Regions from separate parts of the Bacillus sp. SRL543 genome, predicted to be linked through region 3. Evidence: predicted binding sites of a transcription regulator. Region 3 holds the regulator's gene; each other region holds the start of a gene.
The links. The regulator CtsR, encoded in region 3, represses protease genes until heat stress. The targets are predictions, from matches to a motif close to ATGGTCAATAAAGGTCAAACA.

Region 1: AC4E8B_RS08600 (ATP-dependent Clp protease ATP-binding subunit) is a predicted target of CtsR. The motif match lies at 3,859-3,879, and genes of this name have one in related genera.
Region 2: clpB (ATP-dependent chaperone ClpB) is a predicted target of CtsR. The motif match lies at 5,412-5,432, and genes of this name have one in related genera.
Region 4: clpP (ATP-dependent Clp endopeptidase proteolytic subunit ClpP) is a predicted target of CtsR. The motif match lies at 4,642-4,662, and genes of this name have one in related genera.

What each region holds. Positions count from the first base shown of each region.
Region 1 covers NZ_OZ481794.1:1,694,198-1,702,073, forward strand. The annotation lists gene AC4E8B_RS08595 (two-component system sensor histidine kinase NtrB) at 1-1,524, opposite strand, end outside; gene AC4E8B_RS08600 (ATP-dependent Clp protease ATP-binding subunit) at 1,673-3,799, opposite strand; gene AC4E8B_RS08605 (YkvI family membrane protein) at 3,985-5,028, shown strand; gene AC4E8B_RS08610 (DUF8580 domain-containing lipoprotein) at 5,067-5,762, opposite strand; gene AC4E8B_RS08615 (CPBP family intramembrane glutamic endopeptidase) at 5,849-6,460, opposite strand; gene AC4E8B_RS08620 (NAD(P)H-binding protein) at 6,668-7,336, shown strand; gene AC4E8B_RS08625 (YkvS family protein) at 7,403-7,591, opposite strand; gene AC4E8B_RS08630 (hypothetical protein) at 7,815-7,876, shown strand, end outside.
Region 2 covers NZ_OZ481794.1:1,505,510-1,513,385, reverse strand. The annotation lists gene AC4E8B_RS07705 (BMP family ABC transporter substrate-binding protein) at 1-458, opposite strand, end outside; gene AC4E8B_RS07700 (hypothetical protein) at 678-1,484, opposite strand; gene AC4E8B_RS07695 (lipase family protein) at 1,613-2,350, opposite strand; gene AC4E8B_RS07690 (YjzD family protein) at 2,544-2,735, shown strand; gene clpB (ATP-dependent chaperone ClpB) at 2,801-5,401, opposite strand; gene AC4E8B_RS07680 (YjzC family protein) at 5,606-5,785, opposite strand; gene AC4E8B_RS07675 (undecaprenyl-diphosphate phosphatase) at 5,945-6,757, shown strand; gene argF (ornithine carbamoyltransferase) at 6,836-7,792, opposite strand; gene carB (carbamoyl-phosphate synthase (glutamine-hydrolyzing) large subunit) at 7,789-7,876, opposite strand, start outside.
Region 3 covers NZ_OZ481794.1:105,004-112,879, reverse strand. The annotation lists gene disA (DNA integrity scanning diadenylate cyclase DisA) at 1-411, opposite strand, end outside; gene radA (DNA repair protein RadA) at 415-1,797, opposite strand; gene clpC (ATP-dependent protease ATP-binding subunit ClpC) at 2,022-4,475, opposite strand; gene mcsB (protein-arginine kinase McsB) at 4,492-5,559, opposite strand; gene mcsA (protein-arginine kinase activator protein McsA) at 5,564-6,112, opposite strand; gene AC4E8B_RS00560 (CtsR family transcriptional regulator) at 6,140-6,604, opposite strand; rRNA gene rrf (5S ribosomal RNA) at 7,578-7,694, opposite strand; rRNA gene AC4E8B_RS00550 (23S ribosomal RNA) at 7,766-7,876, opposite strand, start outside.
Region 4 covers NZ_OZ481794.1:4,095,223-4,103,098, reverse strand. The annotation lists gene AC4E8B_RS20985 (8-oxo-dGTP diphosphatase) at 193-651, shown strand; gene rapZ (RNase adapter RapZ) at 681-1,574, shown strand; gene AC4E8B_RS20975 (gluconeogenesis factor YvcK family protein) at 1,571-2,554, shown strand; gene whiA (DNA-binding protein WhiA) at 2,596-3,546, shown strand; gene AC4E8B_RS20965 (HPr family phosphocarrier protein) at 3,577-3,834, shown strand; gene clpP (ATP-dependent Clp endopeptidase proteolytic subunit ClpP) at 3,928-4,533, opposite strand; gene AC4E8B_RS20955 (DUF6241 domain-containing protein) at 4,871-5,377, shown strand; tRNA gene AC4E8B_RS20950 (tRNA-Arg) at 5,475-5,546, shown strand; gene AC4E8B_RS20945 (DUF4062 domain-containing protein) at 5,986-7,143, opposite strand; gene hsdR (type I restriction-modification system endonuclease) at 7,471-7,876, shown strand, end outside.

The DNA.
Region 1 (7,876 bases), 1.6 Mb from region 3:
CACCCTGCTTGTGATTGAGAGCCTTCCTTTATGCTGCTGGATAATCTGCTCTGTAATCATCAGTCCGAGGCCAGTGCCTGATTCCTTTGTGGTAAAGAAAGGTTTTTTGATATTCTGCAAAAGTTCCTCGGGCATTCCGCATCCGCTGTCTTCGATTAAAATTTTTGCTTCACCGCAGATGGTCTGTCTGCACGTGATCTTTACAACACCGCCTTCCGGCATAGCGTCAATGCTATTTTGCACAAGATTGATGCATGCCTGCTTCAGCTTGCCGGCGTCGCAAAGGACAGTTCCGCAGCCAGGAGCAATATCCTTCAGAAGATGCACATTTTTATAATGTGCCTCAGATTCAAAAAGAAGGGCTGCTTCACTTAAAAGTGGTTCTATACGCTGAGGCTTCATCAATGGTGTGTGCGGTTTGGATAGATACAGAAATTCATTTATGATCCCGTTCATCCGCTCCAGCTCAGAATGAATGATGGAAATGTATTGCCCGTAATCATTCTCTTTTTCACCAATCATTTGGATAAAGCCGGATATGACAGTTAATGGATTTTTAATTTCGTGGGCAACGCTCGCCGCCATTTCACCTGTGACCTTCAGTTTTTCAGAATTACGCAGATACTCTTCCAGCTTTTTCTTTTCAGTAACATCTCTTATGACCATCGATGCTGCAAAAATCTTATGCTGAGAATTATAGACAGGGGATACGGTTGCCTCTAGCACGATTGGCTCATCACTGACACCCGGAAAAGAAAGTTCAGCACCGGAAATACTGCGGCCATGAAGCGCCGAATCAAGCATAGCGGAAATTTCACCATTTTCATCCGCCATGATGGTTTCAAGGCTGTCCCCGATCTCAGGAGCTGCCGAGTGAAACAGCAGGCAGAAGCTGTCATTCATCCTGAGGATTTTCTTATCTGCATCTGCAATTACAATGGAATCGCTGGTATTGTCAAAAAAAGCGTCAATATAGGACTTGGTCGATTCCAGGTCCTTCCTCGCATTCATTTCATTTCTCTCCGCTTTTTCCCACAGCCTGTTCGCGTGTTTGATCATGAAAAACAGCAGAATGCTTGTGAGCAGGGCAAAAAGGAGAATATAAGGCAGGTCCTCGGGGCCGGACATTTCGGCAATTATATGGCCATTGGCCGCATTCAGGGTTATGAGGGATATGGCAGCCAGCGAGGTGGAAATGCCAAGGGCAAGATAGCTCTGGTAAAAGGCTGATAATATGATCCCGAATACCAGAAAAATATAATTGACCAAATAAGGAAGCTGCAGGTTCAGGTAAAACAGATAACTGTATATACTGGCCAGGATTACAATCATCATATAGTGCGGCTTTGGCTTAAGATAATTGAGACCGGTGAGCAGCAGGCAAAAGCCGAGGCCGACAGGCGGCCACAGCAGATCATAACGCTGATCGACAAATGAGTAAAAAGCTGTATCTATTATGTAAAACAGCCAGAGCAGCTGTATCAGAAGCTTATTCCGGCTTTCTATCAGGCTTGTTTTGTTCATGGCTTTTGGTGCCTTTCGGATGATTTATTCACCAATTTTATCACAATTTGTCAGAATTTGTTGGAAAACTTTCGCATCTCAACAGAAAAAGACATACAGTAAGCCTGAATCAGGCTTCTGTATGTCTTTCATAATTGAACTGAATCTTTTATTTTCCAGTAACCGCAATATTTCCATTCAGAAGGTCTGCATGCAGCTGCCTGCAGGATGGATCTTCCAGAATAAAGTCCGCAATTTTGTCTTCCAGCTGCTCCTGGATTGCCCTTCTAAGCGGACGGGCTCCAAACGCCGGATGATAGCCAAGCTCGGCCAATTTTTCAACAGCTTCATCAGTGAAAGTCAGCAGCATATCCTGTTCTTTCAGTGCCGTATTCAGCTCTGCAAGCATCAGCTGTACAATTTTCAGCAGGCTGTCTTTTTCCAGCTGTTTGAACTCTATGATGCTGTCAAATCTGTTCAGGAACTCAGGCTTGAAGAAACTGCCCAGAGAATCAAGGATCCCTGATTCCTTGACTGCTTCGCTGCTGCCGAAACCGACCTTGATTTCCCTGTGTCCTGCACCGGCGTTGCTCGTCATGATGATAACAGAATCCTTAAAGCTGACGGTCCTGCCCTGGCTGTCTGTCAGGCGTCCGTCTTCCATAATCTGCAGGAACATATGCTGTACGTCAGGATGGGCTTTTTCTATCTCATCCAGCAGAATGATGCTGTATGGATTCCTCCGCACCTTCTCAGTCAGCTGGCCAGCTTCATCATGGCCGATGTATCCCGGAGGGGAACCGATGATTTTTGATATGCTGTGTTTTTCCATATATTCGCTCATATCAAGCCTGATCATGCTGTCTTTAGAGCCGAAGAGCTCTTCAGCAAGTGTTTTTGTCAGTTCGGTTTTACCAACACCGGTCGGTCCGGCAAATAAGAAAGAGCCGATTGGGCGGTTTTTGGATTTTAATCCAGCCCTGCTTCTGCGTACTGCTTTGGCGACCTTTTTAACTGCGTCTTCCTGGCCGATCACTTTTTCGGAAAGGGATTTTTCCAGGTTCTTCATCTTGGATTGTTCATCCTGCTGGATTTTGCCGACCGGAATGCCGGTCTTTCTTTCAATGATTTCCTGGATATGTCCCACTTTTACAACTGGTCTTTCTGCGGAATCATTGTTCAATGCTTTTTCAAGCTGGATTTCCTGTTCGCGGAGCTTGGCCGCTTCTTCATAATTTTCTTTCTTCAGGACTTCTTCTTTGGCTGCTGATATTTCAGCCAGCTTCTGCTCAATTTCTTCCCCAGGTGTATATTCTGCTGTCAGATTGATTTTTGATCCTGCTTCATCCAACAGATCTATGGCTTTATCCGGAAGGAATCTGTCCTGGATATACCTGCTTGACAGAGTGACACATGCTGACAGCGCCTCTTCCGAATAGGTGACTTCATGGAAGTCCTCATATTTAGACTGGAGGCCTTTCAGGATTTCTAAAGCCTGTTCCTGTGTTGGCTCCTGAATGTGAACAGGCTGGAAGCGCCTTTCGAGCGCCGGGTCTTTTTCAATCTGGCGATATTCCTTTAAAGTAGTCGCACCGATCACCTGAAGTTCGCCGCGTGCAAGAGCAGGCTTCAGGATGTTGCCCGCGTCCATGGAGCCTTCCGCGGAACCTGCTCCGACAAGAAGATGGATTTCATCAATGAACAGGATAATATTTTTTCTTTCCTGCAGCTCTGTGATCAGCTGTTTCATCCGTTCTTCAAACTGGCCGCGAATGCCGGTATTGGCAACAAGCGAAGCGACATCAAGAAGATGAACTTCTTTATTCAGCAGCTTGCGTGGTGCTTTCTTTTCAGAAATTTTCAGCGCCAACCCTTCTGCAATGGCAGTTTTCCCGACACCGGGCTCCCCGATCAGTACTGGATTATTTTTATTTCTCCGATTGAGAATTTCAATGACACGGTCAATCTCTTCATCTCTGCCAATGACAGGATCTATTAAGCCTGCGTTCGCTGCATTGCTCAGGTTTTTGCCAAACTGGTCAATAAAGCCGTTTGGCTTTTGGCTTGGCTGCTGTTTCATTTCCTTGCCGGCAATGCCTTCACCGGCGCCCATTTGTTTGAACAGGTCTTCCATTCCGGAAGCCTCAAAGGGATTCTGATACCCGAAGGAAGCGTTCATTTTCTGCTTTTCGGCCTGATAGCAGCTGCTGCAGAGATGTGTTTCTATTTTATTGCCATTTATATTAAACCTTAATTGGATTGTTGCCTGGTTTTGTTGACATTTTTCACAGTTCATCAATCAATGCCTCCTGTATGTTGACTTTGACTATCTTTGACTAACTTTGATTTTATTATACTTTGACCTAATTTGACTTTCAAGCAATTAGACTTGGCAATTTTAGCCATAGCAGTGAATTGTTTTGAAAAGCTCGTCTTTGTTGGAAAAGCCGGTCATATACATGAAGGGGAGGAGGCGGTTTCGTGAAGAACTGGACTGGAGCCTTGCAGATTGCTGCTGTCTATGTTGGTACAGTCGTGGGGGCGGGTTTTGCAACAGGCAAGGAAATAGTAGAGTTTTTTACCCGGTTCGGGTTTATCGGGCTGATCGGAATTCTGATGAGCGGATATATATTTATTATGCTGGGAACGAAGCTGATGAGGATCTCAGCCCGGATACAGGCAAAATCCTACCAGGAGCTGAATGATTATCTGTTCGGCAGATATTTTGGGAAAGTGATCAATGTCCTGACATTGATCATGCTTCTTGGCGTATGTGCAGTCATGCTGTCCGGTGCAGGAGCTGTATTTCAGGAGCAGCTTGGGTTGACCAAGCTCTCAGGGGTGCTTGCAACGATCATATTATCGGTGGTTGTAATGATTATCGGCATTAAAGGCCTGTTTGCTGTGAATTTATTTGTAGTCCCTATGATGATTGCCTTCAGTTTTATCTTAATGTTCATTTCTATAAAGCTTCCGGGCTTTCAGGAACAGATGCTGTTCATTCCGTTTGCGGAGGATGGATGGAAAGCTGTGGCTGCGCCATTTTCCTATACCGCTCTCAATCTGGCCCTGGCACAGGCAGTCCTGGTGCCTGTTGCAGCTGAGATAAAGGATGACCGGACCATTAGGCTGGGAGGGTATATCGGAGGGGCAGCATTGACCATCATCCTTTTATCAAGCCATCTGACTCTTATTATGCTTCCTGATCTGGAAATGTACGAAATACCCATGGCTGTTATCATGAAAAATCTTGCTTCTGGTTTTTACGGCCTGTTTGTACTGATCATTTATGGAGAGATCTTTACTTCGATAATCGGGAATATATTCGGGCTGGAGAGGCAGATAAGGCAGTATGTTTCAATCCCGGCGATCTGGATTGTCGGGGGGATTTACTTAATTACCTGTTTAATCAGCATGATAGAATACAGTACACTGCTTTCCTATCTTTATCCGATATTCGGGTATGTCAGCATTCTATTTATTGTCCTGCTCTGGATAAAGCCGGCAGAAGGGAAAGAAGCATAAAAAACAGGCCGATGAGGTGATTCATCGGCCTGTTTCTCTTATTTCTCTGCTGAAATGGTTTTTGCCATCTGAATGAATGCATCTGTGTGATCGGCCTCAATTTTTGTGTAGATGCTCAGCTTAAGGTGCTGTACATCGTTTTTAAGCAGGTAGACCGCTGCTTTATCTTCTTCAGAAGCAGCTTCGTAAATGATCGCATCCTGGAAGAATTCATCATCAGAAGCCTCCACAGATTGCACCTCACTGCTTACCGCTGTCAGCTGGGATTTTGCATTCTCTTCAGCCATTTCCCAGTCTATATCCTCAGGCAGCAGCTCAATCCTCATGAATACTTGATCATTTTCTGTCAGATAAAGAACATCTTTATTAGGCTCTTCAGCTGTCAGTTCATATGAAGGAAGGACATACATGGAATAATTCTGGTTGTCGCTTTTTTCAAGGACTGCAGTTTCTTCCATCGTTTCACCATTCACCTGATATGACAGGGATTTTTCCTGCTCCATTTCAGAACTGACTGATTCCGCGTTTTCTTCTCCTTCAGACTGATCATCATTCTGCTCTGTGCCAGCACCATTTGAATTGTCATCAGTTTCCTGGGTGCCGTCTGCTGTGCCCGCTGTTTCTTCTGTATTTGTTGCGTTGTCTTCACTGCCTGTGTCTTCTGAAGTTCCACACCCGGCGAGTGCGAGTGAAAGAATCCCTGTAGCCAGCAATAGTTTTTGAAGTGTGTTCATCCTAGCATTCCTCCTGTATATCATGAAGTTTTATAATAGAGTAGACGGTGGTTATCGGCAGAAAGTTACAAATTATCCTGATTTCATCAGCTCAATGGCAAGATGACGAAAATGAACAGATCAAATAGGAGATGTGAGACAATGACCAGAGGCAGGCTTTTCTTCCATGCATACAAATATCCCCAGAACAGTCCGGCAGCAAGGGCGGCCAGGGCAAGGGCCGGATAGCCGGAATAGAAATGGACAGAGGCGTAAAGTAAAGCAGCCAAAGGCACGGCCCATCCTGGTCTTATGTAGCTTTGCAGGCGTTTTTGCACAAAACCCCGCCAAAAAATTTCTTCGCCCGGAATGATGACAAGGATCAAAACGATATAATGCCAGATCACTTCAGGAGAAAGCCGGCTGTACAATCTGCCAATCTGGCTTGCGAATGGCAGGTTCATCGCCTCTATGAGGAAATGGCCTGTCCAGAACAATCCGTAAAGCAAAATCCCGGAAACGGCTCCATAGAATAGGTAGGATCCCAAGGAAGCCTCGTCCTCCACTTCTTCTGCCATAATCGAATAGCTGATCAGAAACAGCATGGACGCGGTGAAAATATACCAAAAGACCGCTCTGTCCTGAAAAGTAAAAAATAGCAGCAGGTGGGCAATCATGATCCCAAGAACCAGTCTTATATCAATCGAGCCAAATTTCATTCATTATCTCCTTTCGGCAGAGTAGAAAATATAATGTTAGTTTACGGTGGATTCCATCTTATGCTGTATAATCAGCAGGTAAGCTGCCGGCTTGTATACTATTGCTAAGTTCTAACAAACCAATCACTATTTTATCAAAAAACGAAAGCAGTCTGCCACTACTTTTGTGCGGGAAATGTTTTGGAACAGCATAAAGGAGGGAAACTGATGCGAAAGGCATTGATTTTAGGTGCAACCGGCCTGACAGGGGGGCATCTTTTGGAATTGCTCCTGGGCAGCGGCCATTACGGACAAATAAAAGTAATCAGCAGGCGCCCGCTCATGATCAAGCATCCAAAGCTGACAGTATTTATCGGAGACTTCAGAAGCCTGGAAGAGATTGGGGAAGCCTTCGACGCCGATGATGTCTTCTGCTGCATTGGCACCACCATCAAAAAGGCGGGCAGCAAAGGCGCTTTCCGGGAAACAGATATGGAGTATCCCTTAAAGGCTGCACATCTTGCACGAAAAGCAGGTGCTTCCAGATTCCTGATCATCTCTTCGATGGGGGCAAACCCGGATTCTGCATTTTTTTACAATAAGGTAAAAGGACAGCTGGAAGGTGAGCTTAAGGCTTTTAATGCATTCAGCCTCCACATATTCCGGCCGTCACTCCTTGTCGGCAGCAGGGCGGAATTCAGGTTAGGGGAAAAAGCCGGGGAAGTTTTTTTGAAGGCGGCAGGGCCATTTATGATAGGAAGCCTTAAAAGATATAAAAGCATCCTGGCAAGCGATGTTGCAAAAGGGATGGCTGCTGCAGCTATTCAGGATAAGGAAGCCCATAAAGCTGCAAGGGTATATGAATCCGATGAAATAGCCTTTCTTGCAGGAAAATGAAAAACCCCCGCCTGGTGTGCGGGGGATATGGATTTTTCTATTCATGCAGACGCTTACATTTTTAAGTCAGAGAACCGATTCTTTAATGACTTTATAGTTCTTATGGTTAACAACCGTTCTTTGGTCCAGCTCAAGATCACGATAGTTATCCATAAGTGTAAGGTCAACGATTACGGAATTTTCATTGACTTTTTCAACTATGCCTTTTAGGCCTTCCCGGAACTCAATCACGTTCCCGACTTCAGCTTTCTTCATACAATCTCTCCCTCTCCCGTGTTTTCACTTCTCTAAAAGCTTATTAATATTTTGCACTACTTTTTAAAATTCGTAAAGAATTTTGAACATTATTAACTCAATATTCCATTTTAATTTGCTTATCACCTGTAAATTTTGCACGACTTCTATACTTTGAGTATTTCCGTGGAAATTCCAATGTTAATTTGGTATACAAATAGTATATGAAAAGGGAGGTATTGGCTTGGAACAGAATTTGGTGAATGAAGTGCTTGAAAAGCTAAAAAACGGAGAAATTGCAGAGTA
Region 2 (7,876 bases), 1.4 Mb from region 3:
TTATTTGTTTCTGACATCTCTGAGGCAAGCATCCCTGCAAAATAACCCATGGCATACCCCTCAAAGTTCAAGCTGGTGGTGTTTTCATTATTGGCATCTCCATTAAAGCTGACAAAATGGATATCAGGATATTCATCCGAAATTTCATTAAAATACAGGGCATATTCATTTCCGTGGCCAAAAATAAGATTTACCCCTTTCTGGGCGTACTCCCTTACAGCACGCTTAACAACAGGAAGAGAGTTCATCCCTTCTTTGTAGAATACATCCACATCGAATTTTGATTGAATCTTCAGCATTCCTTTATAGCCCTTCGTGCCCCAGACCTGGTCATTGATCGTATCGGGCACCAGCAGTCCTGCTTTCTTCAGCTCTCCGCTGGGAGATGCCTGTCCGCAGGAAGACAGCACCAGAAAGAGCAGCAGTATTGGACTTATGAGTTTTATTAATCGGAGCATGTATATCTGACCGCCTTTCCAAGCGCACTGATAAAGGCTCTATAAATGGTGCCGCTGGCCGGGAAGGCAGGCCAGCAAAAAAGGCAGTAGTGCAGCTTCAGTATTTAAGGGATGGCACCGGCTGTTCCGGGACCTGATAAAAGAGCCATAAGACCCATTATTTCTTTTTCTTTTTTCATTTTACCCTTAATTCAGCGGAATGAAAATATATTTCCTCCATTAGAAATCTTTGGGGCTGACTGGCCCGCTTGGCCGGCTGAAAGGATCATGACCTCTTTTCACATATTCCAGCTGCTTATCCAGCACAGTGTGATAAGGGGTTTGTTCTTTGATGATTTTCTTTTCTGCTTCGGGAAAAATCACGGAGCTGCAATTGGCGGGCTCCTTCATGCCAAGATGTTTCGCACATTTTCCCCAGCGCCCTTCTTCCCCGCTTGAGAACAAGAGAGTCCCGGACTTTGTTTCTGCCGCTTCAATGATCCCTGCTGCCGCTTCCGCAGCATATATTGCATCGCCTTTATGCTCAAGCCTGGTATTATCCTTATTGTCCAGCCCCTCGATAACCTGCTGAAAAGCAAAAGCTGAAGGCTGCCAGCGGCCGAACAGGGTAGGAAGGTAAATTTTCAGAGCACCAGATTGACAGCGGCTTCCCTCTGCACTGCCTTTATAAAATTGGACCGGCATCAGGATAACAGGCTTGGAGCCTGTTTCTTCTATAGCTCCCTTGAAATGGCCGAACAGTCCTTCCCATGACGGGAGTTCCGGTTCTTCCCTGAAATAATAATCATAAAGTGAAACAAAAATGAAATGCGGTTCTCCCACGGAGCCCTTATCCTTCCAGTCTTCTGCACTGTACTCTTTAAAATTTGCATTCCGTCCAACCAAAAGTCTTTTTTCTGCTGTATACCTATCATCCTCCCGGGAGCCGGGAATAATCCCTGCCACTTCCAGGCCCAGGTCAAGCAGCTGCATTGTCAAATGAAAACCTAAAAATTCATATGCGCCCACCACAATTGCCCGATTCATTGCAAATCCTCCCTGATACACTCACTTTTAGTATCCTATGCCGGGAAAATGGAAATATTTCTTGGAATGGCGGCCCCTTCCCTGCAGGCTCCTGCGATAAAAAAAGAAACCTATTGGATAATAGGCCCCTATAATATCTTTTCGTATGATTTTAAAAATTTGGCCATCTGGCTTCCCAGCTGCTGTTTTTTGTCAGGGAGCATATAGCAGATCGATATGGGCGCCTTTTCATCCTTCCACTTAACAGAAAGTTCGTTCAGCAGGCTTGACTGCTTATATGCCCTGCCTCCTGACAGTACATGGATGATTTTCACAGGAATCAACGTGCGGTCCATTATTTCCTCCGCCGGCATGCTTCGTTCCGCCAAAGCCCGGGGCGAATCAGACTCGTGTGATACGGCAAGCTCCTTAAGAAGCTTTTTATAAAAGAATTTATGTTCTTTTTCCTGCTCCAGATGGTCCTTGAGAGAAAGAATAGGGTTCAGCAGGATGACAGAGCGTATTTTCCCTTCCATTTCCTTCATGAGCTTCAGGGCAGCCAGTGCTCCCATACCTTCTGCGATAATATGAATTTTTTCATTGATGATTTCTGTCCTCAGGATATGCTCGTATAAATTTCTCGCCATCTCTACTGCTTTATCACTGCCCCAATTCCTTCCATACAGATTGGAATAGAACACTGTATATCCGGCTCTCCTCAGAAGGCGGATGATCGCTGCCTTCCCTTCATTCTGCGTCCAGAAGCTGCTCTTTTCGTCAACGAAATGCCTCTCATCCCCAATGATCAAGATACCGAAACCTTTTGGCCGTTCAGGATAGTGGATCATATTCCATTCGGTATCAAGTTTGAAGTTTCGGTGTTCCATTATAAAAAACTCCTTTTACATATGTGATCATAATTAATGTATGAAAAGCATGGATAAATGCAAGGGAATTTGCCCACCATCAGCGAAAAAGAGGAAACAGCCCCCGGCCCTTGAATAGCCATGGCTAAAAGGCGTTTATTATTTTTTCAGGTTGTGGTAATATGATATAAGATTACATAATGAGGTGAAAACAGTGAAATACTTTTGGACTCTTTTCTGGACTTTCCTGCTTGTAGAAATGCTGACATATGTAGTCAGTTCCATGATTGGCTCAACATTCGATTTTGTAACCGGTGCCATCCTCGCTGCAGGTGCCACTATCCTTATCCTTGTTCTAACTGCCGTTATCCCTGAGGAATCAGCAGGCAAACAAGGCTTGCATTAATAGGCCGCCAAAAAAACCAGGTCATCCTGCTTGAAGCAGGATGACTTTTTTTTGGCTGCGGCCCATCAGGACTTCCGGGAGACCGTAAGTCTGATTTCCCCATCTCCAATTCCAATTTCGACAGTGCTGTTATCCCTGACCTTTCCCGAAATGATCTCCTTCGCCAGCCTGGTTTCTATATTCCTTTGGATGAATCGTTTGAGCGGCCGCGCCCCATATACTGGATCAAATCCATTTTGTGCAATATATTCTTTTGCTTCATCCTTTATACTTATTTTAATATGCTGGTCCTCAAGCCTCTTCTGCAGGTCTGCCATCAGCTTTCCTACAATCCCTTTAATGTCTGCGAGCGACAGGGGCTTGAACAGGATCATTTCATCGACTCTGTTAAGAAATTCAGGGCGGAACCGGCTTCGCAATTCCGTCATGACCCTGTCCCTTGCATCACCGGAGATTTCATCGCCTGCCTGTTCGAGCAGGTAAGCAGAGCCGATATTGGAAGTCATAATGATGACTGTATTCTTAAAATCAACCGTCCGCCCCTGAGAATCTGTTACACGGCCATCATCGAGCATCTGCAGGAGCACATTGAAAACCTCCGGATGAGCCTTTTCGATTTCATCAAGAAGAATCACTGAGTACGGCTTCCTCCTTACTGCTTCTGTAAGCTGTCCGCCTTCCTCATATCCTACATACCCGGGAGGTGCGCCGATTAGTCTTGAAACTGCATGTTTTTCCATATATTCGGACATATCGATCCGGATCAGCTGTTCTTCATTATCAAAAAGAGAATGGGCGAGCGCCTTCGCCAGCTCAGTCTTGCCCACTCCAGTAGGGCCCAGGAAAATGAACGAACCGATCGGCCGGTTCGGATCCTGTATGCCGGCTCTTGCACGGAGGACCGCATCTGCTACAAGGCTGACCGCTTCATCCTGCCCGATCACGCGCTGATGAAGGGTGTCTTCAAGCTTGAGGAGCTTTTCCCTTTCGCCTTCTACAAGTTTTGTTACAGGAATTCCGGTCCATCTAGCCACAATGCCGGCTATTTCATCCTCTGTCACCTCTTCGCGCAGAAGGCGCTCTCCCTGCTTCCGGCTTTCCTCCGACTCCAGCTGCCTCAATTCTTTCTCCAGTGCCGGGATAGAACCGTGCCGCAATTCAGCTGCTTTATTGAGATCGTAATTATTCTCAGCTTCCTGAAGGTCCAGGCGGTATTTTTCCAATTGCTCTCTTTTTTCCTGAACCTTATGGATGGCTTCTTTTTCAAGCTCCCATTTCGATTTCATGGAGTATGCCTTTTCTTTCAACCCTGCCAGTTCTTTCTGGAGGGCTTGGAGGCGTTCGCGGCTTGCATCATCGTTTTCTTTTGCAAGAGCCGCCTCTTCAATTTCAAGCTGCATGACGCGGCGAGACACTTCGTCAAGCTCAGCAGGCATAGAATCTATTTCTGTCCGTATCATGGCGCATGCCTCGTCAACAAGGTCAATCGCTTTGTCAGGCAGGAAGCGGTCTGTGATATATCTGTCAGAAAGGGCTGCCGCAGCGACCAGGGCACGGTCATGGATATTGACGCCATGATGGATTTCAAACCTTTCCTTAAGGCCCCTCAGAATGGAAATGGAATCCTCCACATCCGGTTCGCTAACAAGCACCTGCTGGAACCTGCGCTCAAGCGCCGGATCTTTTTCAATATATTTTCGATGCTCGTTAAGTGTAGTGGCACCGATGCAGTGCAGCTCTCCGCGCGCGAGCATAGGCTTCAGCATATTCCCTGCATCCATCGCCCCTTCGGTCTTACCCGCCCCTACAATCGTATGAAGTTCATCAATGAACAGAAGAATCCTGCCCTCACTTTTTTTCACTTCATTCAATACCGCTTTTAGCCTTTCTTCAAACTCGCCCCTGAATTTTGCACCTGCAACAAGGGAGCTCATATCGAGTGAAAATATCGTTTTATCTTTCAGGCCTTCCGGCACATCCCTGCGCACGATCCGCTGGGCCAGCCCTTCTACGATGGCAGTTTTGCCAACCCCCGGCTCGCCGATCAGCACAGGATTGTTTTTCGTTTTCCTGGAAAGGATGCGGATGACATTCCTGATTTCGCTGTCCCTCCCAATCACAGGATCCACTTTCCCTGACTTCACTTCAGCTACAAGATCTCTGCCATATTTCTTCAATGCTTCATAAGAAGCTTCCGGATTTTGCGAGGTCACTTTTTGATTCCCCCTGATAGCCATTATGGCTGTATTTAATTCGTCGGGACCAGCCCCAAGACCGGCCAGAAGCTTGCCCGCCTGAGTATTCCCCCGGGCTGCGGCTAGCATCAGATGCTCTGCTGAAAGATAAAGATCTTCAAGCTCCTGCATCATTTTCTCTGCCTCAGCAAGAAGCCTTTGCAGGGCAGCTGTTATATAAAGCTTGCCTTGTTCGGCTCCTCCCCCTGATACCTGGGGCTTCTTTGCGAGGCTGTCCTCGAGTCCGCTGCTGAAGCTTTCAGCAGAAGCCCCTGCTCTCTCAAGGATGCTGCTGACAAGGCTGTCTTCCTGTTCCATCAGGCTCAGGAATAGATGCGCTTCATCAACTTCCTGATGATGCATGATTGCAGCCTTTGACTGGGCATTCATGAAGCCCTGCTGCATCCTCTCCGTCATTCTGTTCAGATCCATGCATAATCCCCCTTTGACCTTTATTGACCTTTATCTATATTATAGACTTTTGTACATTTATGTAAAGAATTTAGGTGCCCTCTTATCTATTGCCTTTTCACTCCCGTTAAAAACAAGCTTTTACAGATTGGGCACCAGTAAAGCATACGGGGCGGGCAGCTATGGGAACATATGAAAAAACGAGGGGAATGATCCCCCCGCTTCTTAAGGTTTTCGCTGGTATGTCCAGATCCGGTTATGATTGGAAGCTTCCGGAAATGTGTCTCCCGCTTTCATTTTCAGCTGCTTCGGGTTATTGACATTGCTCCCGGTTTCACCGATTTCGATATATATCCCGTTATTGGGAGCCTTCTGGCCCGGACGGAATTGGCGGTTCTGCCCCATCGTGCAACTCCTCCTTTTAATTCAAAATCATTAATTATTATGCCCATCGGCAGCCTTGTTAAAGGAAGAAACAATTCCCACGCCCTGATATCGCTTTACACATCAAGCCGGTTATAGTTAAATGAAAAAGGATAAATTAGAAAATTGGAGGATAAACATTTGGAGGATTTTTACGATTTAGTCAAGTATCTGTTTTTAGGATTATTCCAGGGATTCACTGAGCCCATTCCCATCTCCTCCAGCGGTCATTTGGAAATAGCCGAGCATTTCCTGGGATTAAAAATAGAAGGCATGAGCTTCGCCCTGCTTGTTAATGCCGCTTCTTTGATCGCGGTACTGATCATTTACAGGGAAGACATCATAAGGCTTGTTAAAAACGGCCTCGTTTACATAACAACCAAGGATAAAAGGGCAGAAGCTGATTTCCGTTTTATCATTTATCTGATCATCGGCACCATTCCTGCCGGCGTCATCGGCATCCTGTTTGAGGATTACATCGATGAGCACCTTGCCAATATCAAGACAGTCGGGATCACCCTTGTAGTTACAGGACTTGCTTTATGGCTGATCCGCAATATGAAGGGGCAGAAAAATGATGCCGGGCTTACAGTCAAAGATGCCATTATTGTCGGAATCGCACAGGCGGTTGCACTCATTCCCGGAATCAGCCGGTCAGGGGCAACCATCGTTGCTTCCATGGGTCTTGGGATGAAGCAGGAAACCGCGCTCAGATTTTCATTCTTGCTGTATATTCCAGTCAGTGCCGGAGGAATGATCCTTGGCCTGAAGGACCTGCTTGGCGATCCGAATTTAAGCTCACTGGCCATTCCATATGCCATTGCCTTCATTGCTTCTTTAGTGGCATCCTATTTTTCACTGAAGTGGTTTATGAATATCATGGCTAAAGGGAATCTGATCTATTTTGCCATCTACTGCTTCATTGTTGGACCAATAGTCTATTTTCTCTCATAAAGAGAACAGGATTCACCATCTTAAAAAATTTGACAGTACACAAAAACCCAGAGTCCGCGGACTCTGGGTTTTAAGCGTTTATAAAAGCTCCGCAAGCAGCGCCTTCTGGGCATGGAGACGATTCCCCGCCTGCTGGAACACCGCAGAATGGCTGCCATCGATGATATCGGCAGCAACTTCCTCACCCCTGTGCGCCGGGAGACAATGGAGAAAAATATAATCTTGTTTTGCCGATGCTGCAAGCTGGCCATTTACCTGGTAAGACTTGAATATCTCAAGCCGCTCGGCATTTTCTTCTTCCTGGCCCATGCTGGTCCAAACGTCAGTATAAAGGATGTCAGCGCCTGCAGCTGCTTCAAAGGGATTATTCACTACTTCAATTTCCGCGCCGGTTTCTTTGCCAAACTGCTTTGCCAGTGCCAGCACCTTTTCCTGGGGTTCATATCCAGGCGGTGCTGCAATTGTCAGATTCATACCTACCTTGGCTGCTGCAATCATCAGGGAGTGGGCTACATTATTCCCATCACCTGCATAAACAAGCTTTAGTCCTTCAAGCCTTCCTTTCACTTCATAGATGGTCAGCAAGTCGGCCAGCGCCTGGCAGGGATGGTAAAGATCCGTCAGACCGTTGATTACCGGAATATCAGCATGCAGTGCAAGCTCCTCAGCCATCCCATGGGTAAAGGTCCTGATCATAATCGCATCAACATACTGGGAAAGAACTTTTGCTGTATCTGCAACTGTTTCCCCGCGTCCTATCTGAAGATCATTGCTGTTCAGATATAATGCGCTCCCGCCCAGCTGTATCATGCCTGCCTCAAACGACACCCTCGTTCTTGTTGATGGCTTTTCAAAAATCATCCCTAGTATCTTTCCGTTCAGAGGCTTTGAATCCTTGCCGAGCAGGGAGGCATTCTTCATCTTCTTTGCCTTCTGGACAAGGCCGGTAATCGTATCTTTTGAAAAATCAGCCAAAGTCAAAAAGTCCTTCCCTTGTATGTTAAGGCTCTTATCTGATGTTTGCGCGGTTATCATACTAGTGTCACATCCTTATTGAGTTGGTTATGCCATTCCTGCAGCGGGCATACTGCCCATTCCTTGACCTGGAGGGATTCCAGG
Region 3 (7,876 bases):
GCCCTGATAGAGCGTGATGACAGTCCTCCGCTGTGAAATGGCGACAACCAGCGCCCCCGTCTCCTTCGCCACCCGCTCTGCTGTCCTGTGCCGCATCCCGGTTTCCGAAGAAGGGATGCCCGGGTTCGGGGCAAGCTGCGCATTCGCTATGAGAATTTTGCTGCCTGTCTCATTCAGGATAATGGCGCCGTCCATTTTGGCCAGCTCATACAGATAACTGGGCGTGAAAGGGCAATTGATCTGGAAGCCTCCGTCTACAATCGCCTTTACCTTCTCATCGCAGCCCAGTACAATCAGGCCGCCTGTGTCGGCGCGAAGGACATTATCTATCCCCTCGCGTATCGGTGTTCCTGGTGCCAAAAATTTCAGAATTTCACTCCGGGTCTTTTCCCCCAGCTTTTTATTCTCCATTTATTATCCTCCTAATGCTGCTTTTAGCGCCTCGCTCACTGTATTGACCCCCATCAGCTGCACACCCGGCGGAGGATCCCAGCCTCCAAGGTTCTTCGCTGGAAGGATGATCCTTTCAAACCCAAGCTTGGCAGCTTCCTGGACGCGCTGTTCAATCCTGGAGACGCGGCGGACCTCACCGGTCAAGCCTACCTCTCCTATGATGCAGTCCGATGCCTGTGTCGGCTTATCCCTGAAGCTTGATGCGATGCTGACGGCAATTGCCAGGTCAATCGCAGGCTCATCCAGCTTAACACCGCCTGCCACCTTCAAATAAGCATCCTGATTTTGCAGAAGCATCCCGACGCGCTTTTCCAGCACAGCCATCAAAAGCGGGACGCGGTTATGGTCGATTCCGGTGGCCATCCTCCGCGGATTACCGAAGCTTGTTGGTGAAATCAGCGCCTGGATCTCAACCAGCACCGGCCTCGTCCCTTCCATAGAGGCAACCACCGTCGACCCCGAAGCCCCCTGGGAGCGCTCTTCAAGGAAGATTTCCGATGGGTTTTCCACCTCTTCAAGGCCGAATTCCTTCATTTCGAAAATGCCCATTTCATTGGTTGATCCGAAACGGTTCTTAACAGCCCTGAGAATGCGGTAGGTATGATGCCTTTCACCCTCAAAGTAAAGGACGGTGTCGACCATATGTTCGAGCAGCCTGGGACCGGCAATCGAGCCTTCCTTCGTGACATGCCCGACAATAAAAATTGCAATGCCTTTTGTCTTTCCAATCCTCATCAGCTCCGCTGTACATTCCCTTACCTGTGAGACGCTTCCGGGCGCCGAGGTGATGTCCGGATGGAAGACAGTCTGGATTGAATCAATAATAACAAAGCTAGGGTTTTCATTTTCGATGGTCCGGCTGATTTCCTCGAGATTCGTTTCTGCATATACCAGCAGCTTATCTGATACCACCCCAAGCCTGTCAGCCCTGAGCTTTGTCTGCCTCATAGATTCTTCCCCGGAAATATAAAGGACAGAATGATCCTTTCGGGCAAGCTGGGATGAAACCTGCAGAAGAAGCGTCGACTTCCCGATCCCGGGATCGCCTCCGATCAGCACAAGAGATCCCCTTACCACCCCTCCGCCAAGAACGCGGTTGAGCTCCTTCAGGTCTGTATAAATCCGCGGTTCATTCACTGTCTCAATTGATGTGATCGGCGTCGCTTTTGAAGCGAGGGTTACGCCAGCTGAGTGGGCGAATGCACCCCTTCTTCCTGCAGCCGCAGGCTTTTCTGTTTCCTCCACCATTGTATTCCACTGCCCGCAGGCAGGACACTTGCCCATCCACTTGGGGGACTCATAGCCGCATTCCTGGCAGATGAATTTGGTCTTTCTTTTTGCCATCCGTTTCTCCCTTTCTATCTCAATCTCTTCTATCTTTTAAAAGTGCACTATTAGTTTCATTATAGGGAAAGTATATTATACTTCCCGGCTTATATAAAAATGCCTGCCTAAGGAAAATTACGGAAACAGATGGTTCCTATCCCCAAGAACAGGGTGAATTGCATTGAATGGAAAAAGGTACACGCATTGTGCACCGTGTACCTTTTTATTATATAATATGACGTTTATTTAGATAAGTTTGTTGCAGTTTCAGGAGATTCTTCTGTTTTCACGACAAATTCCCCATCTTCTACATCAATGATGACATTCTGCCCTGTCAGCACCTGGCCCTTTAGAAGCTCTTCTGATAAGCGGTCTTCAATATGCTTTTGGATTGCACGGCGGAGCGGCCTTGCACCGTACTCAGGATCGTAGCCTTCCTCAGAGATTTTTTCTTTTGCTTTATCTGTCAGGGCAAGGACGATCTCCTGTTCCTGCAGGCGTTTAACCAGCTGGTCGGACAGCAGTGTAACAATTTCCTTGAGGTGTTTTTTCTCAAGGGCGTGGAACACGATGATTTCATCGATACGGTTAAGGAATTCAGGACGGAAGGCCTTCTTAAGCTCTTCCATTACCTTGCCTTTCATGTCCTTATAGTCCTGCTCTCCATCCTGGATGTTAAAGCCGACATATTTATTCCGTTTCAGCGATTCTGCCCCGACATTGGATGTCATGATCAGGACTGTGTTGCGGAAGTCGACTGTCCGGCCTTTAGAGTCTGTCAGGCGTCCATCCTCAAGAACCTGAAGGAGGATATTGAATACATCCGGATGTGCTTTCTCAATCTCATCCAGAAGGACAACCGAGTATGGCTTCCTGCGGACCTTTTCTGTCAGCTGGCCGCCTTCCTCATAGCCTACATATCCCGGAGGCGAACCGACAAGGCGGGAAGTCGAATGCTTCTCCATATATTCGGACATATCAATGCGGATCATCGCATCCTCATCGCCGAACATCGCTTCTGCCAGCGCGCGCGCAAGCTCAGTTTTACCAACTCCTGTTGGGCCGAGGAATACGAAGGAGCCGATCGGGCGCTTAGGATCCTTCAGGCCGGCTCGTGCACGGCGGACCGCTTTGGAGATCGCCTTGACTGCTTCTTCCTGGCCAATGACACGGGAATGAAGGATCTCTTCCATATTCAAGAGCTTGGCTGTTTCTGTCTGGGCCAGCTTCGCTACTGGAATTCCAGTCCAGCTTGCCACGACAGATGCAATATCATCCACTGTGACTTCGCTGTTTTCCTTCCCTTGCTTTTCTTTCCAGCTCTTCTTCGTTTCCTCCAGCTGTTCGCGCAGGCGCTGTTCAGAATCTCTGAGGGATGCAGCCTTTTCAAACTCCTGGCTTTGGACGGCAGCATCTTTTTCTTTCCTGACTTCTTCAAGCTTCATTTCAAGCTCCTTCAGGTTAGGAGGAGTAGTGTATGAACGCAGGCGCACCTTTGAGCCGGCTTCATCTATCAGATCGATTGCTTTATCCGGAAGGAACCGGTCTGAAATATAGCGGTCTGAGAGCTTGACTGCGGCATCGATGGCTTCGTCTGTGATGGATACCCTGTGATGGGCTTCGTAGCGGTCGCGCAGTCCCTTCAGAATCTGGACCGACTCCTCTGCTGTAGGCTCATCAACCGTAATCGGCTGGAAGCGCCTTTCAAGCGCCGCATCTTTTTCGATATACTTTCTGTATTCATCCAGGGTAGTGGCGCCGATGCACTGCAGCTCGCCCCTCGCAAGGGATGGCTTCAGGATATTGGAAGCATCGATTGCCCCTTCCGCCCCGCCTGCACCGATCAGTGTATGAAGCTCATCGATGAAGAGAATGATATTGCCTGCCTGGCGGATTTCATCCATTACTTTTTTCAAACGGTCTTCGAACTCGCCCCGGTATTTTGTTCCGGCTACAACCGTTCCCATATCAAGCGTCATGACCCGTTTGTCGCGGAGGATCTCCGGCACTTCATTGTTGATGATCTGCTGTGCAAGTCCTTCAGCGATGGCTGTCTTACCGACGCCAGGCTCTCCGATCAGGACCGGATTGTTCTTTGTCCGGCGGCTCAGCACTTCAATGACACGCTGGATTTCCTTGCTTCGGCCGATGACCGGATCAAGGCTGCCTTCCCTGGCAATGGCCGTCAGATCTCGTGCAAGGCTATCAAGGGTAGGTGTGTTGGCGCTTGCCGCAGATCCTCCCTGATGGCTTCCTGAATCATTGCTTCCCAGAAGCTGGAGCACCTGCTGCCTGGCTTTATTGAGGCTGACTCCCAGGTTGTTCAGCACCCTCGCCGCAACCCCTTCACCCTCGCGGATCAAGCCGAGCAGGATATGCTCTGTGCCGACATAAGAGTGGCCCAGTTTTCTTGCCTCATCCATTGAAAGCTCAATGACCTTTTTAGCCCTTGGCGTATAGTGGGGAGTCTGTGAGGAATCCTGGCCGCGGCCAATAAGGTTTTCCACTTCTTTTTGGATTTTCTCTGAACCCAGCCCGAGTGCATAAAGCGCCTTTGCGGCAATTCCCTCTCCTTCACGGACAAGGCCGAGCAGGATGTGCTCTGTACCGATATTGCTGTGTCCTAAGCGAATGGCTTCCTCCTGTGCTAATGCCAATACTTTTTGAGCTCTTTCAGTAAATCGTCCGAACATCATATTTTCATCCTCCCGACTATTGTTTTTCCATTTTTAATCTTTCACGTATAAGTGCAGCCCTTCTAATATCACGTTCTTCAGGCCGCAGCGGCCCGCCGGCATATTGCTGCAGGAAACCGGGCTGTGTAAGAATCATCAATTCATTTAAAATATTTTTTGAAATATCTTTGATGTATCCCATATCTATACCCAGCCGGACATCAGATAAGCATTTTGCCGCTTCTTTTGTTTCAATGATCCGGCTGTTGGAGAGAACCCCATAGGAACGGTACACTCTGTCTTCTAATTGTATGTTGGATGTCTTTGCTAATGCTTCCCGGGCATATCTTTCCTGGGCGATAAGCTGGCCCACGACACTCTTCAGATCTTCTACAATGTCTTCCTCCGACTTTCCGAGCGTGATCTGATTGGACACTTGAAAAATATTGCCGAGCGCCTCGCTCCCTTCGCCATAAGTCCCTCTCACCACTAACCCAAGCTGATTGATGGCCGGGATGATCCGGTTCATCTGATGGGTGAGCATCAGGCCGGGGAGATGCATCATGACTGAAGCCCTGAGCCCAGTTCCGACATTGGTCGGGCAGCTGGTAAGGTACCCATAGTCTTCATCAAAGGCAAACTCAAGATTTCCTTCAAGCCAGTCATCCAGCTCATTGGCCATCTCAAGTGCCTCGGTCAGCTGGAAAGCAGGATACAGACATTGAATCCGGATATGGTCTTCTTCGTTGACCATGATGCTGACCTCTTCATTCTCTGACAGGAGGCAAGCCCCATAAGGAGACTGCTCAGCCAGAGTTGGACTGATCAGATGCTTTTCGACAAGCACCCTCTTCTGAAGAGGCTGCACACTCCCCATCTCAAGAAGCTCCATGCTGCCAATCCCCGGGAAAGGCTTCTCAGCAGAAATCTGCCGTATATCTTCAATGATGCTTTGCGCTTCCTCATTTGAAAATAAAGTGGGAAATTTATATACATTCATATTCCTTGCCAGACGGATGCGGGAACTCAGTACGATATCCGAATCAGGGCCTTCCGCACTCATCCAAGAACTGACCGCCTGGCTGATAAAACGTTCCAGTGACACGATATCAGTCCCCCTCCCTGCCGCTGCTCAGCTGCTTTTCAAGGGACCGTATTTCATCCCTGCGCTCGGCAGCTTTTTCAAACTCTTCCTGCAGGATCAAATCCTTCAACTCTTTTCTCATATCCTCAATCTTTTTCCTGAGCTGAATGCTGCCGCCGGCTCTTGCCGGTATCTTCCCTCTATGAGACCAGTTCCCGCTGTGGAGGCGCTTCAGGATCGGGTCAAGCTGCCCCTTGAATTCCGAATAGCAGTGGGCGCAGCCAAACCTTCCGATTTTAATGAACTGCTTAAAGGTCAGCTGGCATTTGCTGCACTGCAGTATATGCTCCTGCGGCATCTGCTCTTTCTTCGGCTGCTGCAGGGACGGCTCGATATTCAAAAGCCCCGCCAGCAGGCTGTTGAGGGAAAAGCCTGAAGCCTGATTATTGATCATGAACATTTCGCCTTTTTCCTTGGCGCAGATCTCACAAAGGTGAAACTCGGTCTTCTCGCCATTTATGCTTTTTGTAAAATGCAGCGTTGCCGGCCTCTGATTACATTCTTGGCAAATCATGCACTCACCTCTCCAGCTGCTTAATTCTTATTTATATTTTAATGAAGTCAACATTGCTCTTAGCATTCTTGATCGCAACTCATCGCGGTACGGAAGTTCTATATATAAAACCGACCGGTCGATTACACTAAGCATGATCTTTGCTTCACGGCGTGTGATAACTTCCTCTTCAACCAGACGTATAATAACGCTCTCGGCGCTACCCTGTGATATCCTGCTTTGAATCAGCAGAAGCAGCTGATCAATCAGATCTGCATGATCATAGGACTGTACCTTCATGATCCGGATATATCCTCCGCCGCCCCTCTTGCTTTCAACAATGTATCCTTTTTCAATTGTAAAGCGGGTATTGATGACATAATTGATCTGCGAGGGGACACATTGGAATTTATCAGCAACTTCGCTTCTTTTAATCTCGACACTTTCCCGTTCGCTCAGCTCCAAAACTTCCTTCAGGTACTTCTCGATTATGTCGGATATATTCCTCACCAGGCCTCCCCCTCCCTGACTTTGACTATATTTGACTTTAATTATAAATGAATTATGTAAAAAGTTGCAAGATGGACGCCTTATTAATTTTCCCATTTAATAAATTTCTCAAACGTAGCAAGTGAAAATTCTTCCAGCTCTTTAGAGTATTCAGACGATGGGCTTTTGGGTGCTTGTCATGGGGCGGGAAAGTTGATTTTGAGAAAGCGAGGGCGTGTTTTTGCTTGATACTTTTGCTGCTGGCGGGGAAGAGCCGGCGCGGGCGGTGTGGGATATATGAGGGTAACTCGGTAATAAGAGAGGATTCTGCAAGATTTTTAGAGTGTTCGGACGATGGTTATTGGAGTTGGTGGTTGGGCGTGGGCGGCGGGAGTGGTTGGTGGGAGTGGCGGTGGCGGTTAGCGTGCCTGAGGATGGGCTTTTAGGACTGTTGCTTAGCGGTTGGGCTATGGATGATGTTTAGGGGAGTTGGTAATATATGATGGTAATTCAGTATATTAAATGTGCAATTCGGTAAATTAGTTGGCCAATTGATTAAATTAATCGCAAAGTCGGTAGATTATCGCGCCATACGATTAAATTCATGGTTTAAGCAGCTGCTCTACCCGTTGTTCTAATCAAAAATACGGCACATTTGCCCACCCGGCGTTCTTTTTCCAGCAATATCAGGAATTTAGCGGATGGGCTATAGTTGTTTTAGGGCAAATGGTAAATTAAATGGGGTATTCGGTAATTTAAATGAGCAATTCGGTAAATTAACTAGCTATTTGATTAAATTAATCGCAAAGTTGGTAGATTATCATGCCAGTTAATTAAATTTGCGATTAAAGCGCCCATTCTCCCCTTTAAAAACACTGCTCATTCGTCCACCCAACCACTAGTTTCCGCTCAAAAGCACTTTTCTTATTAATACCCTCTCCATTTGCCTAAAAAAAGCGCAAAAAAAAGAACAGTCACGCAGACTGTTCTTCGTTTCGCCCGGCAGCGTCCTACTCTCACAGGGGGAGAACCCCCAACTACCATCGGCGCTGAGAAGCTTAACTTCCGTGTTCGGTATGGGAACGGGTGTGACCTTCTCGCTATCGCCACCAGACTATTTAGATGAGGTTTTGTTCCCTCAAAACTAGATAATGTATAAGAAGAAGAATGACTGAGTAATCAATTGTGGTTAAGTCCTCGATCTATTAGTATCTGTCAGCTCCACGTGTCACCACGCTTCCACCTCAGACCTATCAACCTGATCATCTTTCAGGGATCTTACTAGCTTGACGCTAT
Region 4 (7,876 bases), 960 kb from region 3:
CAAAAGAATTAAAGGCAAAGAACGCCTTTTATTCTTTTGCGTCTTATGCTTGTCGGCTCTGGGCGAGCCGCCTCCGCATTTCATTTTTTCATTTCATTGTGGGTGCATGACAAAAATAGTATAATAAAAAGAATATATTCGACAGGACTGCCTTTGCGGCGGTCAGGAGAAGGAAATGCTGAGGTGAGGCTGTTGCAGCGGGTCACGAATTGTGTGCTGTTGAAGGGAAATCAAGTATTGCTTTTGCAAAAACCGAGACGTGGCTGGTGGGTTGCGCCCGGAGGAAAGATGGAGCCGGGTGAATCGGTCCGGGATTCCTGCATCAGGGAATTTCGCGAGGAGACAGGCATATACTTAAGAAACCCGGGCTTGAAGGGGATTTTTACCTTCATTATGAAAGACGGGGATAAAGTGCTTTCTGAATGGATGATGTTTACTTTCCTTGCACGGGAGTCTGATGGCATCAATCTGGATGAATCGGAGGAAGGAAAGCTGGCCTGGCATGATTTTGATGATATCAAGAAGCTGCCAATGGCTGCAGGTGATTATCACATCCTTGAATATATGATTCATGGAAATGGAATTATTTACGGGACGTTTACTTATACGCCGAATTTTGAGCTTTTAAGCTACCGGCTGGACCCGAGCTAAATAATATAGATTACAGGGGGAGAATAGGAATGAGCAGCGGTGCGGCTATAGACACACAAATGGTCATTATAACAGGTATGTCAGGAGCAGGGAAAACAGTGGCGATCCAGAGTTTTGAGGATCTTGGCTTTTTCTGTGTGGATAACCTGCCTCCGACTCTGCTTCCGAAATTTCTTGAACTGATGAAGGAATCAGGGAATAAGATGAATAAGGTTGCACTGGTCATGGACCTTCGCGGCAGGGAGTTCTTTGATCATTTATTCAAGGCGCTGGACGATTTGGCCGAAACTTCATGGGTGGCTCCGCAGATTTTGTATCTGGATGCAGATGATTCTACATTGGTCAGGCGCTACAAAGAAACGCGGCGCTCCCATCCCCTTGCTCCATCAGGTCTGCCTCTTGAAGGCATCAAGCTTGAAAGGGAGCTGCTGGAGGAGCTGAAGGGAAGGGCCCGGCTGATATACAAAACATCCAACATGAAGCCGCGGGAACTGAGGGAGAAAATCCTTGATGAGTTTTCTGTCAACCGGAAGACAACGTTCACGGTCAATGTGATGTCATTCGGCTTTAAGCACGGCCTTCCGATTGACGCAGATCTTGTGTTTGATGTACGTTTTCTGCCGAACCCCCATTACATCGAGAGCATGAGGCCGAAAACCGGCTTGGACGAAGATGTGTCGACGTATGTTTTGAAATGGAATGAAACCAATAAATTTCTCGAAAAGGTTACAGACCTGCTGAGCTTCATGCTCCCTCACTATAAGCGCGAGGGCAAGTCCCAGCTGGTGATCGCGATTGGCTGCACAGGCGGCCAGCACCGTTCTGTAGCGCTCGCTGAGTATATTGCCCGCTTTTATGAAGCGGATTACCATACACACATCACTCACCGCGATATCGAGAGGAGAAAGGATAAAACAACATGACAGGTACAGAACAGCCTAGAATCGTCATCATAGGGGGAGGCACCGGTCTCCCGGTCCTCCTGCGCGGCTTGAAAAAGCATCCTGCAGATATCACGGCCATCGTGACGGTGGCCGATGATGGCGGGAGCTCGGGGCGCCTCCGGAACGAACTGCAGATTCCTCCCCCTGGGGATATTCGAAATGTTTTAGCTGCACTGTCGGACGTGGAGCCGCTCATTGAGGAAATGTTCCAGCACAGGTTCAGCACTGCGAATGAGCTTTCCGGCCATTCACTCGGCAATCTGATCCTTGCTGCCATGACCTCGATCACAGGCAATTTCACTCATGCCATCCAGGAAATGAGCAAGGTCCTGAATGTAAGGGGAAAGGTGCTCCCGGCCGCTGACCAGAGTGTCGTCCTTCATGCCGAGATGGAGGATGGATCGATTGTTTCCGGAGAATCAAAGATTCCATACTCGGGGAAAAGGATCAAAAAAGTGTTCCTCAGCCCGGGGGATATCAATGCCCTGCCGGAAACCATCCAGGCCATCAGGCAGGCTGACCTTATCATCATCGGGCCTGGCAGCCTTTACACAAGCATTCTTCCTAACCTCCTCGTTCCGAACCTGGGAAGAGAGGTCTGCAATGCGAAAGCCAAAAAAGTATATATCTGCAATCTGATGACACAGGCCGGGGAGACGCTTGATTTTACGGCGAGCGACCATGTGAAGGCAATATATGACCATATGAACTGTTCTTTTATCAATACGATACTTGTCAATAATGAAGATATTCCGATAGAAATACAGGAGCGGTACAGCGAGGAGCTGGCCAAGCCTGTCCATTATGATGTTGCCAACCTGCAGGGGCTGGGCCTCGAGGTGGTCCACGGCGAGATTGTCAGCCTGGACGGAGGCGTCATCCGCCATGATACACAGGAAGTGGCAAATATTTTATTTTCTTTACTAATAAATGAAACCAGCAAGCGATATAAAGCGTAAATATAAATGTGCAAGCGTTTGTCTGGGCGGGGGGTGAAGGTATGTCTTTCGCTTCGGAAACGAAAAAGGAATTAACCAACCTTGAAGTTAAAGACTGCTGCGGAAAAGCTGAATTATCAGCGCTAATTCGGATGAACGGGTCACTCTCTTTTTCCAGCCGGAAATTAATTGTGGATATCCAGACAGAGAATGCCGCGATAGCGAGAAGGATTTATACACTGACGAAAAAGAATTACACCGTTCAAGTAGAGCTGCTTGTACGAAAGAAGATGCGCCTGAAAAAGAACAATGTTTATATTGTAAGGCTGGCGCAGCAGGCGCAGGAAATACTCGCCGACCTGAAGATCCTTAAAGCGGGATTTGATTTTACACATGATATTTCTGAGGAGCTTGTGAAGAAAAAATGCTGCAAGCGCTCCTATCTGCGCGGCGCCTTCCTTGCCGGCGGATCGGTGAACAACCCTGAAACATCTTCTTATCACTTGGAAATTTTTTCACTATACAAAGAGCATAATGATTCTTTGTGTGAATTGATGAATATATTTGGCTTGAACAGCAAGACGCTTGAAAGAAAGAAAGGCTTTATCACGTATTTGAAGGAAGCGGAAAAGATCACCGAATTCCTGAACATCATCGGTGCCCACGGAGCGCTGATGCGCTTTGAGGATATCCGGATTGTCAGGGATATGAGGAACTCGGTGAACAGGCTTGTAAACTGCGAGACCGCCAATCTTAATAAAACAATCGGGGCGGCCCTCAGGCAGGTTGAGAATATCCGTTATATCAAGGAAACTGTCGGGCTTGATATACTCCCGGAAAAGCTCAGGGAAATAGCAGAGCTCCGGGTGGCCTATCAGGATGTGACCCTGAAAGAGCTTGGGGAAATGGTTTCAGGCAGCCATATCAGCAAATCAGGCATTAATCACCGCCTAAGAAAAATAGATGAAATAGCAGAAAAACTGCGTTTAGGCGAATCTATAAAAGGCAATTAGAAATAAGATAATATGGGAGGTTAGAGAGAAATGGTTGAAAAACAAGTGGAAGTAAAGCTGCGGACCGGCCTGCAGGCCCGTCCTGCCGCCCTGTTTGTTCAGGAGGCAAACCGATTTTCCTCAGATATCTTTTTGGAGAAAGACGGAAAGAAGGTCAATGCAAAAAGCATCATGGGCCTTATGAGCCTGGCAGTCAGCTCAGGCTCAGTTGTAAACCTGGTGGCTGATGGAAGTGATGAAGAGGAAGCACTCGATGAGCTTTCGAAATATATCCAGCAGGAAAGCTGAAAAATCTGAAAAGCACCCTTGGCATTTATGCCGGGCGCTTTTTCTTTTTGCAGCAAAAAAAGAGAGCTGATCCTGTCAGCTCTCTTTACTCTTTTACTTGTCTTTCTTTTCTTCCAGGACATTGCGGGTGATGATCTGGTCGATCAGCCCGTATTCCAATGCTCTCTCAGCTGTCATGAAATTATCGCGGTCAGTATCTTTTGCGATCACTTCAAGCGGCTGGCCTGTACGTTCTGAAAGGATCTGGTTCAGCTTTTCGCGAAGGAAAAGAATGCGCTTTGCGGCAATTTCAATTTCCGTTGCCTGGCCCTGCGCTCCGCCCAGCGGCTGATGGATCATGACTTCACTGTTTGGAAGGGTATAACGCTTGCCTTTCTCGCCTGCTGCCAAAAGGAATGCACCCATGGAAGCGGCCATCCCGATGCAGACTGTGGAAACCTTCGGACGGATGTACTGCATCGTATCATATATCGCCATACCGGCAGTGATGCTGCCGCCAGGGCTGTTGATGTACAAAGTGATATCCTTTTCAGGGTTCTCTGCTTCCAGGAATAGCAGCTGCGCTACAATGGAGTTAGACACATTATCATCGATCGCACTTCCAAGCATGATGATGCGGTCTTTCAGAAGGCGTGAATAAATATCATATGCGCGCTCGCCCCTGTTTGTCTGTTCAATAACTGTAGGGATTAAATTCATTTGTCAGTTCCTCCTTCAAGATAAAGATCCAACATACAACGGATTAAAGCATGTTCTTCCATAAGAAGAAATATTTTGGGTTCTGTATGTAATCATTATGATACACTCATGGTCAATAAAGGTCAAACAAATCGCTTATGGAAATCCAATATATGCTGCAATCATTTTATTCTCTCTTTTGCAGGATATACCTGCTTAATGCCGTATAATAATTGCATTGATAAAAATTTCCTTATCCATAACCATCATACCCACCTCTTCTTTTTTTAAACAAACACGATGTAAATCGGAGCAGTGGTATGGACATGTAAATCAGATGATTTTGGAGGCTGCCGTTTTGTCAAAAAAGAAACAATCATTTTTTCACAACAAGCTGCGCCTGGCTGGGCTGGGCCTGATCATCCTGGCGCTTGCAGGGTTTGCTGCCTATAATTATGCCTCATCCGGAAAAGGAGAGCGTGCTGCAGAAGAAAGGACTGCTGATTCCAAAGGGGAAAAGGATTTGAAAAAGCTCTTTCCCGACAATATGGAAGAAACAGCTGTCCAGCAGGCCATCCATGATATGAGCCATCAAAAAGTAAAGGCCGAAAGCAAATGGGGTGCCCTGCAGATCACTCCTGACAGGATCAGCAGGCTGATGAATGTGGTCGAAGCCAATGAAATGAACTACCAGCATTCAGATTTATATCTGGATATCCTTGAAAGATGGAGTAAAGGCGACTTTTCGTCTGCAGCCAGGGACCATAACAGCATCTGGAAGCTTCAGGGCGGGACTGTCGGAGAAGCCAAAGGGCTCCTGAGCGAGGAAGAGGAACAAAAGTATATTGAGAAAAAGTTCAAATAAAAAATGGCTGCCTCAAGTCAATTGATCTTTTAGCATTGACAATAAGCTGCCGGTTTTAGTATTATATACTAGTGTCTTATAAAAGACATTAGATATTGCCCTCGTGGTGCAACGGATAGCACGTAAGATTCCGGTTCTTGAGATGTGGGTTCGATTCCTGCCGAGGGCGTACCAATATATCAATGAGTTCCTATGTTTGTATGAGTTTTATACGAGCATAGGAACTTTTTTTGTTTGAGTGCTTTTCATTCGTGTATACCACGCAATGACTAAAAAGATAACGCCTTTTTATTATTATTTCTCCTATATTAAAGAATGCGATACTTTTGTTTAATGAAATATTTGTAAAAATAGTCAGTCAGATATATACTTGGGATCCATTTATGAAACTTTTTAGAGGGGATATGTGAGATAGTAGCAATTAAAGGATCTTACACCTTCATTATTGTTGAGAATCCAAATTCTTTTGGAGATGATTTTTGTAATATTACTTTTGGACAAAAAAAAATATCAAAGCCTATATCACTTTGATACTTTTATATCCATAAGGTCCTGTTTTTTTGACAAATTGGGAATTAGAGGATTAGGCAGCAGTTAAAATTATACTTTTACGATACAGGTTCACCATCTTTGCGAATTACTTCATCAATTATTAGTTGTTTATCATCGAATTGTTTACTATCCTCTGAGTGTTTTTCTTCATATGGTTTTTCAATATATCTGATAAACCTAAATGATGATATTGGATCATCTAAAATTGCGTTTACAATTGCTTGTTTAGAATCGATATTTAAGTGACTCAATTCTTCCCATTGCCTTGAAAAATCATTAACTACCCTTAACGGTATTCTAACTTCAAAGAATGTATCATCCTTTAAAATTACATGTGTAAAACGATCGTTGTTATCAACAATTTCCTTAACGTTAACAGCATTTAATAAGTCACTCCAAGAAATATTTTTGATTAATAAATCATGTCTTCTCATGGTGATTTGATAAAGAAAGTCAATCATACGTCTGTATTTAATTGCACCTTTTGCAGTTTCTTTTAAGTCTGAACTTGAAATAGAGGTCATAATAGCAGTTTTAATATCAGCGATTTGATTTGCTAAATAATCCATTCTTTTTTCATCTAATTGTTTGTTTCTTTGTTCTGCTAACAATCTCTGAAAAAGTCCTGACCACTGTTTTCTTAAATATGATTCTATATCTTCCATTCTTGAAAAAGGTGTAATACTATTGTTTTCATTTCTTAGTCTTAGGAAGTTAATAAACTCAAAGATATAATTTGCGGTGTCAGGCTTATCTATTGAAGGGAAGATTATAGAGTTTATTATCCCCTTATCTTTATTTTTTTCGTAAACTAAGTGATCATGATTTACACTACTATCAATAAACGTAAAGATGGGAATTTCATTTTCAATTGCTTTTAAGACTTCTAATTGAGTAATAGACATACTTTCCTTTTCTTCAAAAACTGCTTGTCCACTACTTAACTCCTTCAATATATCAAAGTTAAGTTCTTCAAATGCTTTTGGTATGGCTTTTCCTCCAAAACGTGAACCTATAATTAAAATTAACATATCACAGTTCTCAACTTCTTTTAAACAACTGGTATGAGTATGGGAGCGTGGATCATAAAGTATATCTGCGTAATCACTCATAACAGGTTCATAACCGAAGTTAGAAACGAATCCTCTTAACTGGGATCTAACTACATTTAAATCATAACAAGTTGATGAAATAAATATTTTAGGATTTGCCATGTTTATCCCTCCATTAAATGATAGGAATAATTATACAACTAATTTTCTAAAAACAGGAGAGTTGAAAAGGAAAAAATGCCATTATATGTTGCTTTTCATTTTTAAATGAAGAGTTTAGTACGATTGGCGACACTATTCTCCTTAAGATATTATCTCACTATAAAATTCAATTTTAACTAATCTATTTAACTTAATGAAATATCGATTTTTATTAACACAAATATAAAAAGTAAAGGACATAACTAGCTACTAACTACGTTATACACTAACTTTTGTAAGTATATAGTATAATGGACACATACAATTATTAGGAAAATGGTGATAACAGTGAATAGCAACTTTTCATTTTACCAAGGGAAATGGGATGTACTTGCTAATTTGGGTGAGACAGCTGAGAGAAATGTATATCATGATCCCCATACAACAGTAATGAAACTGCGATTGTTCGCTGAAACATTGACTAAGTTTATTCTTGCTGCTGAAAATATTAAAGAAGCATATGGTACAACACAAGTAGATCGCATTAACACTTTGAGACGGGAAAGGTTACTTGAGCCTGAAATAATTGATATATTAGAAGCTCTGCGTCGCAAAGGGAATGTAGCGATGCATGAAGCGGATTATGGAAAAGTAGAGGAAGCAAAGGCTTTGTTGCAATTAACGTTCCGCTTGTCTATTTGGTTCATGGAGGTATATGGTGATTGGGACTTTCAAGCATCAGAGTATATAGAAC